Linked DNA regions of Nonomuraea sp. NBC_00507. Each later gene encodes a partner of the first gene's protein in a complex. Links are inferred from orthologs where the notes say so. Each region holds a gene or a part of one and is shown in the gene's direction. Other genes may lie near its edges. The genes, in order: pcrA and uvrB.

The links.
Region 2: the proteins of pcrA (region 1) and uvrB are in contact, whole or in part, in a crystal structure (PDB 7EGT), measured with the Thermus thermophilus proteins. The link is inferred for Nonomuraea sp. NBC_00507 from one-to-one orthologs. Residues at the interface, in WP_096412145.1 of Thermus thermophilus: His654, Arg656, Phe657, Gln666, Asp668, Glu669, Lys680, Arg681, Leu682, Ser683, Lys685, Tyr686, Ala687; in WP_096411307.1 of Thermus thermophilus: Glu23, Leu25, Arg26, Asp27, Gly28, Glu29, Arg30, Phe31, Arg55, Glu326, Asp327, Phe328, Glu379, Ser382, Gln383, His398, Gly400, Arg401.

The regions. Positions count from the first base shown.
Region 1 is NZ_CP107853.1:50,499-53,799, forward strand. Bases 174-3,161 are described here. They hold pcrA (DNA helicase PcrA), read left to right. Parts: upstream 174-545; coding sequence 546-2,777; downstream 2,778-3,161. Other genes in these bases: OHA25_RS00235 (PIG-L deacetylase family protein), read right to left, coding at 174-419; OHA25_RS00245 (L,D-transpeptidase), read right to left, coding at 2,812-3,161. Outside these bases: more of OHA25_RS00235, read right to left, coding at 1-173; more of OHA25_RS00245, read right to left, coding at 3,162-3,301. UniProt on the Escherichia coli protein: A helicase with DNA-dependent ATPase activity. Unwinds DNA duplexes with 3'-5' polarity. Translocates on single-stranded DNA with 3'-5' polarity. Initiates unwinding more efficiently from a nicked substrate than double-stranded DNA.
Region 2 is NZ_CP107853.1:9,406,233-9,409,535, reverse strand. Bases 59-3,048 are described here. They hold uvrB (excinuclease ABC subunit UvrB), read left to right. Parts: upstream 59-492; coding sequence 493-2,604; downstream 2,605-3,048. Other genes in these bases: OHA25_RS45385 (alpha/beta fold hydrolase), read right to left, coding at 2,708-3,048; OHA25_RS45395 (helix-turn-helix transcriptional regulator), read left to right, coding at 222-455. In the rest of the region: OHA25_RS45400 (SPFH domain-containing protein), read right to left, coding at 1-5; more of OHA25_RS45385, read right to left, coding at 3,049-3,303. UniProt on the Escherichia coli protein: The UvrABC repair system catalyzes the recognition and processing of DNA lesions. A damage recognition complex composed of 2 UvrA and 2 UvrB subunits scans DNA for abnormalities.

The DNA.
Region 1 (3,301 bases):
TCCAGGGTGGCGCCGCCCACCGCGCGGTGGTCGGGGTGGCTGGGGGCGATGAATCGATAGTTGCGATCCGGGTGGTGGGTGATGACGAGGTCGGGTCGGACCTGGCGGATCACACGGGCGATGTCGCGCCGGAGCTCCAGCGAAGGCACCACCTGCCCGTCGGAGTAGCCGAAGAAGCGCACGTCCGTCACGCCGACGGCCTTGGCCGCGGCACGCTGCTCGCTCCTGCGGAGTTCGGCCATGCCGGAATTGTCCAGAGTACGTTCGTTGCCGCCCGCGTCACCATCCGTAATCAGCAGGTAAGTGACCTCCACTCCCCGGTCCACGAACAGCGCCACGCTCCCAGCGGCACCGAAATCGGCGTCGTCGGGATGCGCGGTCACGACGAGCACCCTGTTGATCTCGGCTTCCGGCAGCATCGCTCCCCCTCCTTGACCTTCCGTTGAAAGACAACCGGAGCCCTGCCTATGGCATTCCGTGCGCCGTTTGTCGGTGGGGAGTCTTAACCTAGACGCGTGCCCACCCAAGTCTCTGTTGACCACCCCTTGCTCGACGGCCTCAACCCGCAGCAGCGCGAGGCCGTGATCCATCACGGCGGTCCACTGCTCATCGTGGCGGGGGCGGGGTCCGGAAAGACGCGGGTGCTCACCCATCGCATCGCTTACCTGCTGGCCGAGCGCAAGGTGCACCCGGGCGAGATCTTGGCGATCACGTTCACCAACAAGGCCGCCCGCGAGATGAAGGAGCGCATCGACAAGCTGGTCGGGCCGCGGTCCAAGGCCATGTGGGTGATGACGTTCCACAGCGCCTGCATGCGCATCCTGCGGCGGGAGGCCAAGCGGCTCGGGTTCCCCTCCAGCTTCTCGATCTACGACCAGGCGGACTCGCAGCGGCTCATGGCGATGGTCTGCAGGGAGATGGAGCTCGATCCGAAGCGCTACCCGCCGCGCTCGTTCTCGGCGCAGGTCAGCAACTTCAAGAACGAGCTGATCGACTACGAGACCGCGATGGACAAGGCGGGCTCGCATCTGGAGAAGACGCTCGCGCAGGCATACAAGGCCTATCAGCTCAAGCTGACCGAGGCCGGGGCGATGGACTTCGACGACATCATCATGAACACGGTGACGTTGTTCCAGCTCTTCCCCGAGGTGGCCGAGCACTACCGGATGCGGTTCAGGCACGTGCTGGTGGATGAATACCAGGACACCAACCACGCCCAATACATCCTGATCAGGGAGCTGGTCGGGCATCCTGAGCTGCGGACGGCGGACGGCGACGTCGTGCGGTCGGGGGCCGACCAGTCCGAGTTGTGCGTGGTGGGCGACGCCGACCAGTCCATTTACGCCTTCCGGGGCGCGAGCATCCGCAACATCCTGGAGTTCGAGCGCGACTACCCCGACGCGCGGACCATCCTGCTGGAGCAGAACTACCGCTCCACCCAGAACATTCTGGCCGCAGCCAACGCCGTGATCGCGCGCAACGAGTCGCGCAAGCCCAAAAACCTCTGGTCCGATCAGGGCGACGGGCCCAAGATCGTTGGATACGTCGCCGACAACGAGCACGACGAGGCCATGTTCGTGGCCCAGGAGGTCGACCGGCTCAGCGACGAGGAAGGCGTGAAGCCGAGCGAGGTCGCCGTCTTCTACCGGACCAATGCCGCGTCCCGGGTGTTCGAGGAGATCTTCATCCGCACCGGCCTGCCCTACAAGGTGGTCGGGGGCGTGCGCTTCTACGAGCGCAAGGAGGTCAAGGACCTGCTGGCCTACCTGCGGGTGCTGGCCAACCCGGCCGACGTGGTGTCGATGCGGCGCATCCTCAACGTGCCCAAGCGCGGCATCGGCGAGCGGGCCGAGGCGACGGTCGAGGCGCTGTCGTCGCGTGAGGGCATCACGTTCTGGGACGCGCTGCGCAGGGCCGAGGAGGCCTATGGCATGGCGACGCGGTCACTCAACGCCGTGCGCGAGTTCGTCGCCATGATCGAGGAGCTGATCGCCAAGGCGGAGGGCATGCCGCCGTCGGCCCTGGCGGAGGAGGTGCTGGTGGCCACCGGCTACCGCGCCGAGCTGGAGGCCTCCGAGGACCCTCAGGACGAGTCGCGGCTGGAAAACCTCAACGAGCTCATCTCTGTGGCCTCGGAGTTCGAGGAGGCCAATCCGGAGGGGACGCTGGTGGAGTTCCTGGAGCAGGTGTCGCTGGTGGCCGACGCCGACCAGATCCCCGACGCGGACGGCGGTCAGGGGGTCGTCACGCTGATGACCCTGCACACGGCCAAGGGCCTGGAGTTCCCCGTGGTGTTCCTGACGGCCATGGAGGACGGTGTCTTCCCGCACATCCGATCGCTGGGCGAGCCGAAGGAGCTGGAGGAGGAGCGGCGGCTGGCCTATGTGGGGATCACGCGGGCGCAGAAGCGGCTCTACATCACACGGGCGGCCGTGCGCAGCTCGTGGGGGGCGCCGTCGTTCAATCCCGCCTCGCGCTTCGTCAACGAGGTGCCGGGTAAGCTCATCGATTGGCGTACTGATCCGGAGAAGTCGGCCTGGAGCGCGGCCACCCGGCGGGAGCCCGCCGCCCGGCCCGCGCCGGCGAAGAGCGGGGGCGCGGGCGGGCGCAAGGTGCCGTCGCTCACGCCCGGGGATCGGGTCTCGCACGACGCGTTCGGGCTGGGCACGGTGGTGGCCGTGGACGGGGTCGCGGAGAAGACCAAGGTCAAGATCGACTTCGGTAGTGGCGGGGAGAAGACGCTGCTGCTGGCATACGCACCGCTCGAGAAGTTGTGATCCCCGAGCTCCGGGCCCGCCTGGTCCCTCACCTCTACAGGGCGCTGCCCTTCTTCCACTGCGTCCAGTTGAGCTGCCAGTAGCTCCATCCGTTGTTCCACTGGAGCTTGCGCTTGGTGCCGGTGATCTTCACGACGTCACCGCGCTGGGCGATCGTGTAGAACCACTTGGCCCCGGCCGGGGTGGCCCGGACGCAGCCGTGGCTCTGGTTGGAACGCCCGAGGAAGTGGTAGTAGCCGGCGCTCTGGTGGACGTACTCGCCGCTGTCGGAGATGCGGACCGCCCACGGGATCTCCTCCTTGTAGTAGCGCGGGTCCTTCGGATCCGTCACGCCCATCCAGGAGGAGGTCATGGTCTCGACGGCCTTCTTGCCCATCGTGAGGTGAATGCCGCTCGTGGTCAGGTAGACGTCCACGCCGTTCCTGATCAGGCCGCCCTTTCCTGCGCTGATCGGGATCTTCTTGGCGAGCTTGCCGTTCCGGTAGACCTTCATCTTGTGCGAGCGGGTGTTGACCACAGAGATG
Region 2 (3,303 bases), 9.4 Mb from region 1 along the record:
GACATGGAACCTTCCTTTTCCGCTACAGGCGAATCCGACCGTATCGGGTGTGACTTGCTGTTCGCTTGCAATGTCCTGTCACAGGTCTATTGCGGCTCGTAGTAGATGTGCTATCTCTGTAGTAGACGTACTATTTGGAGGTCTCATGGAGGCCGTGAGAGAGCTGGAGACGGTCTCGATCGCGTGGACACGAGAGCCGTGATCGAGGTCCGGGGCGGGTCATGAGCGAGACCGTCTACAACCGCATCGCGCTGCTGCGCGCGGAGCGCAACGTGACCCGCAGGCAGCTGTCCAATGCCCTGGGCGTGCACTACCAGACCATCGGCTACCTGGAACGGGGAGAGTACAGCCCGAGCCTTTACCTGGCGCTGAAGATCGCCGAATACTTCGAGGTGCCCGTCGAGGTCGTCTTCTCCACCACCCCGTTCCCGCGGATCGGGGAGCGGACGGCCTGACGCGAATTCTGTCGGCCGCGCCGCCTACAGTGACAACATGCGACCGGTCACAGATTTGCAGCGGAAGGTGGCGCCGTTCGAGGTCGTCACCGAGATGACTCCTTCCGGTGACCAGCCGACGGCCATCGCCGAGCTGGAGCGCCGCGTCAAGGCCGGGGAGAAGGACAACGTCCTGCTCGGTGCCACCGGCACCGGCAAGACGGCCACGATCGCCTGGCTGATCGAGCGCCTGCAGCGGCCCGCGCTGGTCATGCAGCCCAACAAGACGCTCGCCGCGCAGTTCGCCAACGAGCTGCGGGAGATGCTGCCCAACAACGCGGTGGAATATTTCGTCTCCTACTACGACTACTACCAGCCTGAGGCCTACGTCCCGCAGAGCGACACCTACATCGAGAAGGACTCCTCGATCAACGACGAGGTCGAGCGGCTGCGCCACTCGGCCACCAACTCGCTGCTCACCCGCAGGGACACGATCGTGGTCGCCTCCGTGTCCTGCATCTACGGCCTGGGCACGCCGCAGGAATACGTCGACCGGATGGCCAGGCTGCGCGTCGGCATGGACGTCGACCGCGACCAGCTGCTGCGCCGCCTGGTCGACATGCAGTACACGCGCAACGACCTCGCCTTCACCCGCGGCACGTTCCGGGTGCGCGGCGACACGATCGAGATCATCCCGAAATACGAAGAGCTCGCCGTCCGCATCGAGATGTTCGGCGACGAGATCGAGAAGCTCTCGACCATGCACCCGCTGACCGGCGAGGTCATCACCGAGGACGAGGAGCTCTACATCTTCCCCGCCTCCCACTACGTCGCCGGCGAGGCGCGCATGGCGGCCGCGGTCACGGGCATCGAGGCGGAGCTCGCCGAGCGGCTGTCGGAGCTGGAGCGGCAGGGCAAGCTGCTGGAGGCACAGCGGCTGCGGATGCGGACCACCTACGACATCGAGATGATGCGGCAGATCGGCACCTGCTCCGGCATCGAAAACTATTCGCGCCACATGGACGGGCGCGAGCCCGGCAGCGCGCCCAACACGCTGCTCGACTACTTCCCCGAGGACTTCGTGCTGGTCCTGGACGAGTCGCACCAGACGGTGCCGCAGATCGGCGCCATGTACGAAGGCGACGCCTCCCGTAAGCGCACGCTGGTCGAGCACGGGTTCCGGCTGCCGTCGGCGCTCGACAACCGGCCGCTGAAGTGGGAGGAGTTCCTGGAGCGCATCGGCCAGACCGTCTACCTGTCGGCCACGCCGGGACCCTACGAGCTGGGGCGGGCCAAGGGCGAGGTCGTCGAGCAGGTCATCCGCCCGACCGGCCTGGTCGACCCCGAGATCGTCGTCAAGCCCACCAAGGGGCAGATCGACGACCTGGTCCACGAGATCCGCGACCGCGCGGACCGCGACGAGCGCGTGCTGGTCACCACGCTGACGAAGAAGATGTCCGAGGATCTGACCGACTACCTCCTGGAGCTCGGCATCCGGGTCCGCTACCTGCACAGCGAGGTCGACACGCTGCGGCGGATCGAGCTGCTGCGCGAGCTGCGCACCGGCGAGTTCGACGTGCTCGTCGGCATCAACCTGCTGCGCGAGGGCCTCGACCTGCCCGAGGTGTCGCTGGTGGCGATCCTGGACGCCGACAAGGAGGGCTTCCTGCGCTCCGAGACGTCCCTGATCCAGACCATCGGCCGCGCCGCCCGTAACGTGTCGGGCCAGGTTCACATGTACGCCGACAAGGTCACCCCGTCGATGGAACGGGCGATCGACGAGACCAACCGGCGGCGGGCCAAGCAGATCGCCTACAACCAGGCCAACGGCATCGACCCGCAGCCGCTCCGCAAGAAGATCGCCGACATCCTGGACTCGCTGCAGCGCGAGGACGCCGACACCGACAAGCTGCTCGGCGGCGGCGGCCGCCAGCAGTCGCGCGGCAAGGCGCCCACGCCGGGCTTCGCGTCGCGGCCGGTCGGGCAGCACGCCAAGGCCATCGCCGGGGAGATGCCGCGGGCGCAGATGGAGTCGTTGATCGAGTCGCTGACCGAGCAGATGCACCAGTCCGCGGCCGACCTGCAGTTCGAGGTGGCCGCCCGGTTGCGCGACGAGATCAAGGAGCTCAAGCGCGAGCTCAGGGACATGCGCGAGGCCGGAGTGCAGTAAGGGGATCCTGGCCTGGGAAAACGAGCTCAGGGAGATCATCGCGCCGGTCGGTGGTGCAGCTGCGCGACGCCGGGTCGGCTGTGAGGCGGCTGGCGACAGAGGCCTAGGGGAGAAGGGTCCTGAGCGTCTGGGCGAAGGCCTCCGGGTTGTCCAGCATGATGTTGTGACCGGACTCGGGAATGCCGAGGACCTGGACGCCGGCCGCGCGCAGGCCGTCGGCCGCCTCCGGCGGGTCCCCCTCCGGGTGCAGGAAGGCGCGGGGGATCGTCAGGGCCTTGAGCATCTCGCGCATCGTGGGGTCGGTGCCTTGGGCGAGGCTGACGGCCGTACGGTGCAGGCCGCGCAGGTCCGCCAGCCGCATCGTGGACCACCAGTGCGGCCCCACCCGGTCACGCACCTCCTTCCACCCGTGCGCGACGAACTCCTCCTCCGTGTAGCTTCCGAGGCCGCTGCTGCCAGGCTGTACGGGCACCACGGAGTAGGGGTCGAGGTTGGCGTCCACGAGGATCAGGTTGGCGACCAGCTCGGGGTGATGAGCGGCCAGGATGATCGCCACCGCCCCGCCCATGCTGTGCGCGATCACCGACGCACCCGCGACCCCGGCCTTGCCCAGCGCCTCGGCCAGCGCGTCGGCATGGGCCTCGAGTGTGTAGGGGAAGTCCTGCGGCCGGTCGCTGATGCCGAAACCGAGCAGGTCGA